Linked DNA regions of Aliamphritea hakodatensis. The main gene of each other region encodes a partner of the protein of the gene in region 2 in a complex. Links are inferred from orthologs where the notes say so. Each region holds a gene or a part of one and is shown on either strand. Other genes may lie near its edges.

The links. The genes of interacting proteins can lie anywhere in the genome.
Region 1: the proteins of pabB (region 2) and PCI15_RS04515 are in contact, whole or in part, in a solved structure (PDB 8RP0), measured with the Escherichia coli proteins. The link is inferred for Aliamphritea hakodatensis from one-to-one orthologs.

What each region holds. Positions count from the first base shown.
Region 1 is NZ_AP025281.1:998,899-1,001,689, reverse strand. The notes cover bases 26-2,791. They hold PCI15_RS04515 (anthranilate synthase component II), read right to left. Parts: upstream 1,830-2,791; coding sequence 1,221-1,829; downstream 26-1,220. Other genes in these bases: PCI15_RS04510 (DUF945 family protein), read right to left, coding at 2,011-2,791; trpD (anthranilate phosphoribosyltransferase), read right to left, coding at 175-1,200; trpC (indole-3-glycerol phosphate synthase TrpC), read right to left, coding at 26-175. Outside these bases: more of trpC, read right to left, coding at 1-25. UniProt on the Escherichia coli protein: Part of a heterodimeric complex that catalyzes the two-step biosynthesis of 4-amino-4-deoxychorismate (ADC), a precursor of p-aminobenzoate (PABA) and tetrahydrofolate.
Region 2 is NZ_AP025281.1:1,972,202-1,975,213, forward strand. Bases 24-3,010 are described here. They hold pabB (aminodeoxychorismate synthase component I), read right to left. Parts: upstream 2,220-3,010; coding sequence 828-2,219; downstream 24-827. Other genes in these bases: PCI15_RS09015 (SDR family NAD(P)-dependent oxidoreductase), read left to right, coding at 24-64; PCI15_RS09020 (acyl-CoA thioesterase), read right to left, coding at 74-649; PCI15_RS09030 (alpha/beta fold hydrolase), read left to right, coding at 2,466-3,010. Outside these bases: more of PCI15_RS09015, read left to right, coding at 1-23; more of PCI15_RS09030, read left to right, coding at 3,011-3,012. UniProt on the Escherichia coli protein: Part of a heterodimeric complex that catalyzes the two-step biosynthesis of 4-amino-4-deoxychorismate (ADC), a precursor of p-aminobenzoate (PABA) and tetrahydrofolate.

The DNA.
Region 1 (2,791 bases), 970 kb from region 2 along the record:
TGAGGGCTTTCTGCATGCTGGCCACAAAGCCACGCGGATCAGTTGCACTGCCCTGCTGCGCAACAATCTGTTCTTTAAGCTGATCAACAGACACCTTTGCCTGACGCTCAGCCACTTCTTCGTGCTTACGCGCGATGATCTTCTTTAAAATAGTCGGGGTATCAGGATGACTCATTATTCGCCCTTAAAACGTTGCGTAAATTCGGCCAGCTGCTGCAGTTTCGCCGCGGCCTTACCCTCAAGAATGGTTGCTTTTGCCAGTGCCACACCGGCCGCCAGACTGTCCGCCTGATCCGCCGCATACAACGCAGCACCCGCATTCAATGCAATCATATCCACAGCTTTCATGTTTTCACCGGCAAATGCGGCGTTAATCAGCGCCAGACTTTCATCCGACCCGTTTACCTGCAGGCCGTCCAGAGACTGAACCTCCAGACCGGCATCCGCCGCACTGATGGTGTATTCGCTGATGTCGCCGTCTTTCAGCTCGGCGACGAAGGTTTTTTCCGCCAGACTGATTTCATCCAGACCATCCGCAGCATGTACCACCAGCGCATGGTTAGCGCCCAGTGCCTGTAATGCCTGCGCCATTGGCAGGCACAGCGACTGATCAAACACCCCCAGCAGATAATGCCGGGCAGAGGCCGGATTGGTCAGCGGCCCCAGAATATTAAATAAGGTGCGCAGCCCCATTTCTTTGCGCGGGCCAATCGCGTATTTCATTGCGCTGTGGTGTTGCGGTGCAAACATAAAGCCTACACCCACTTCATCAATACAGCGGGCAACCTGTTCAGGATTAATTTCCAGATTCAGGCCGGCTGTTTCCAGCAGATCTGCCGCACCGGAACTGGAGGAAACCGAACGGTTACCGTGCTTGGCCACATGACCGCCAGCAGCTGCCACCACAACGGAGGAAGCGCTGGATACGTTAAACAGGTTAGAACCGTCACCGCCGGTACCGACGATATCCACCGCTTTGTCTGCCTGAATAAATACCGGGGTCGCCAGCTTGCGCATAGCATCCGCCGCGCCGGTAATTTCAGCCACACATTCGCCTTTCATCCGCAGGCCCATCAGCAGTGCGCCAATCTGGGCATCGCTGGCATTGCCGGTCATGATCTGATTCATCACCGCCTGCATCTGTTCAGTCGACAGGTCCTGCTGTTCAGCAACCACCGCCAGTGCTTGTTTAATATCCATGTCGGCTTCCTTCGTCTAAATTATTGTTCTGCAGCTGCCGTGGCCGGGCCACGACGCTTAAGAAAGTTTGCCATTAAATCATGACCCTGTTCGGTGAGAACAGACTCCGGGTGAAACTGCACCCCTTCAATATCCAGTGTGCGGTGCCGCAGCCCCATAATCTCGTCCACACTGCCGTCTTCCTGCTGGGTCCAGGCGGTCATTTCCAGGCACTCAGGCAGGGAGTCTTTCTCCACCACCAGTGAGTGATACCGGGTCACACTGACAGGATTCGCCAGCCCTTCAAATACACCGGTATTGTTATGATAAACCTTTGACACTTTGCCGTGCATCACCTGACGGGCACGTACCACGTTACCGCCAAACGCCTGCCCCATGCTCTGCATACCCAGGCAAATTCCGAATACCGGCAACTTGCCGGCAAAATAATCCATTGCCTCAACAGACACACCGGCCTCATTCGGCGTACAGGGACCCGGAGAGATAACCAGTTGCTCAGGCTGCAGTGCTTCAATCTCTGCAATGCTGATTTCATCATTGCGGTGCACCTGGACATCTGCTCCCAGTTCACCGAAATACTGTGCAACATTATGCGTAAAGGAATCGTAGTTATCGATCAGCAGTAACATAGGTTTGGTAAGCCAACTTATTCAAATAAAAACAAAGGCCTTACAGGGGCCTCTGGTAAAGGCTTTGCAGCGATATCCGGCGATTCACCGGTAACTATCGGAAAAGCGGCAGACATAATACCGCAAGAGAGGAAGGCTGTATAACTGCAGGTGCGACACTTCGCACCTGCAAAGGGAAAACTTACAGTGGCAGCGGTGTACCGTTGAGTATCACCTGGCCGTCCTTAACGGTCAGTTCACCACGGTACCCCTGTTCATCCTGTACCAGCATGCCCTGTATCACAGCAAAATCCAGCATGGACGGATCAAACTCAGGATCAAGCGCTGAAATTGCATCCAGTAATTCAGACGGAATCACCAACTGGGCATCCAGATCCACTTTTTGCAGCAACGCCTGCTGCTGCATCATGGCTTCTTCCATCGTGAAAGGTTGCATGTCCAGATCGGCAGTGGCACTGACCTTGCTGCCCTGCAGGCCAATGGACAGATCATCAATTTCCAGCCCCAGACCTTTTCCGGTCAGACCGCCCAGCATGCCCATCATCACAAACGGATCTTCCAGCTGTGCCGGATCGGTGCGCTGTAAATCGCCAACCTGCTTCGCCAGGCTATAGAAGGCGTCAAAGTCGACATCAAACACCATATGCATGTTCGGCGTGAAGCTTACCTGCTCTGCGATATCCTGGCCCTGAACCTGAACTTCACTGGCACCGTAGCCGACACCGATCAGGGTACGGTCGCCTTCGGTTTTCTGATCCGCGGTTACGTTAAACCCTTTGATCTCCACACTCTGCTCAGCATCCTGAAAGCTAAAGGTATCCGCTGATATCAGTAAATCAAATGCGGTCGTCATCATCGGGTCAGCCGCGTACAGAGTGCCGGATTCAGTCAGGCTGACACCGCTGACGGCCATGTTGCCTTCACTTGTATCCAGCTTCAGTGCACCAACGTCCATGCTGATA
Region 2 (3,012 bases):
TCACGGGTCGGACTACATTACCGGCCAGACGATCTTCATTGATGGCGGCTTTACTGCCAAGTAGAGCCGTGCCTTACATGGCATCATTTTCCAGCATATCTTTTAACCGGGCATCAATCTCTTCAGTGGAGAGGTCATCCACGTGCTCGGTCCATTTATCATGAATTTCAGCCAGGCGCTGATCGTGTTCATTGCGCAGCTGTTTGCGCAGGGCGGCGGCGATATAGCGGGCTTTACGCTGCGGCGTGTTCAGCTCCAGCCGGGGAACGCTTGTTGATTTGCCGTCATCATCTACCGCAACCATGGTGAAGTAGCAGCTGTTGGTATGGCGTTCTTCACCGCTGTGAATGTCTTCTGCAATGACCTTCACGCCCACCTCCATGGTGGAGCGCCCCACATGGTTGATTGAGGAATAGAAGGTGACCAGTTCGCCCACTCTCACCGGTTGTTTGAAATGTACCTGGTCTACTGACAGGGTGACCACATAGTGCTTGCTGAAGTGGCTGGCACAGGCATAGGCGACCTGATCGAGAATTTTAAGCAGAGCGCCGCCGTGGACGTTGCCGGAAAAGTTGGCCATGTCGGGGGTCATCAGCATGGTCATGGAGATCGAATCTTTACTCTTACCGCCGGTGTAATTGCTGCTCATAGCCTGCCTCTTGGGTCCGTTTCGAGATCGATGAGCACCAGTATAGGTGGTGATTCTGAAAAAAGTATATCGGGATCAGTGGCTTGCAAAGGGAATAGCAATCAAAACGGGTACTAAGTCTCAGCCTGGCAATGCAGGCTGAGTTTCAGGGCAGGGTGTGAGGCGAGGGGGGGAAGGATCAGTGCAGGCCGTCTTCCAGTGCCTGTAACAGGTTGTTTACCTTGTTATAGGTTTCCTGATACTCGTCGGCGGTTTCTGAATCAGCAACGATGCCGCCGCCGGCCCAGCAGTGGATCTGGTTGTCATGGCAGAGCAGGGTACGGATGGTAATGCTGCTGTCAAACCGGCCGGAGAAGCTTAAATAGCCGATAGACCCACAGTAAATAGAGCGGCGGTTATGCTCCAGCTCTTCGATGATTTCCATGGCGCGGATTTTAGGTGCACCGGTGATCGAGCCGCCCGGGAAGCTGTGTTCCAGCAAATCCAGTGGAGTTTTATCAGTGTCCAGCATGCCGGTAACCGTGCTCACCAGATGATGTACGTTAGCGTAAGACTCAATATCAAACAGCTTCGGAACCCGTACAGTCCCGTGCTGGCATACCTTGCTGATATCATTGCGTAGCAAGTCGACAATCATCAGGTTTTCAGCGCGGTCTTTTTCGCTGTCGAACAGTTCCTGTGCCAGGTTCTGATCATCTTCAGGGGTTTTGCCCCGTGGCCGGGTGCCTTTAATCGGCTTGGTGGTGACCTTGCCGTTGTCTACTTCGAGAAACTGTTCCGGTGACAGGGACAAAATGCTGCCCTGCGGGGTTTCGATGTAGGCTGAATACGGGGTAGGCGCTTTAGCGCGCAGTTTCAGGTATGCCTGCCAGGTATCGCCTTCATAGCCGGCTTTAAAACGCTGGGCAAAGTTGACCTGATAGCAGTCGCCAGCCTGGATATAGTCGCTGACTTTATCCAGAGCGTCATAATAATCCTGTTCAGTCAGGTTGCTGCTGAAGCGGTTTGTCAGGGTAAATTCGCCTGTCGCCTGCGGCGCTTTCAGCGCCGTTTCTATCTGTGTTTTGAGGGCTTCTGCAGAAGGCTGATCCATTAACGGTGTGGTGATCAGTTGAGTGCGCTTTTCCTGATGGTCAACGATGACTGCCCACGGATAAATGGCTGCCTGCATGTCTGGCAGTTCCTGATCCTGTGGGTTCAGTTCCGGCAGATCTTCAAGGCTGCGGCCCAGGTCATAGGAGAAATAACCGATCATGCCGCCACAAAATGGTAGCTGGCTGATCGCTTCATCCGCCGGTGGCGGACAGTTTTCAGCACTGGCCTGATACATGGCCTGCAGGTGACAAAAAGGATTGCCGCCGAGGGATTCTGTGCCGCTGGTGTTGGTCAGTGTCGTAATGCCGTGCTGGTAGCTGAGTTCAGCTACCGGTGAGGCCGCAATGATGTCATACCGGCCAAAGCCGGAACGGGGCTTACCGCTATCAAGAAAAACCGGCGCATTATGCTGGCGGATTGCTGCAAAGTATGGGCAGGCATCATCTAGATAGGGGAGAGGGAACAGTCTGTACACCGGGTAAGCCTTTTGTTGTAGCTGCAAGAGTCACTGCGTAACGGACAGTTAGCCCTTGTGGGGCCGAGTGTCCGGTTAAAGAGGGCGATTGTAACCATCTGGTCCTATGAATGCGAGTATATTGGCGGGAATACGGCACAATATTACGCATCCAGAGCAGTTTCACCGGTTTAGTGGAAATGAAGTGATTTGATGTACACTGGGCCTGCTGTTTTTTGTGATTTTTCTGAATGTTAACGAGTCATTATGAAGTTTCCCTATACCTTGCATACCGATATTTTCCAGCAACCGGATCAGCGGATTTTTTACCGGGTGTACCGTCATAAGGAAAACCGGACCGGCCGGCGGCTGGTCCTGCTCCACGGTGCGGGGGTGGCCGGTGAGGATACCTGGCAGGCGTTGCTGGCGCAGCTGGCTATGTGGTCAGAAGTATTGGTGCCGGATCTGCGGGGGATGGGGCAGACGGTTGCGCCGGACGGGGTAGAGTATGCGTATACGGCTCAGGAAGTTGTAAATGATGTGGCGCAGCTGCTGAATCATCTGGGTTGGCAACGTTTTGATCTGGCCGGGTATTCAATGGGCGGACTGATTTCTATGCTCTATAAACAGCAGCACAGTCAGCACGTTGAAAAGCAGTATCTGCTGGAATCGGCGGCGGTAGACCGTGGTGACTGGCAGGCCAGTCTTGAGTTACGGGCTGAGTATATGCAGGCCGCAGAGCATCTTAGCACCGATGCTGAAAGGGGTGTACGGCAGTTTCTGGATACCATTTCACCTAACCGGAAAGTCTCAC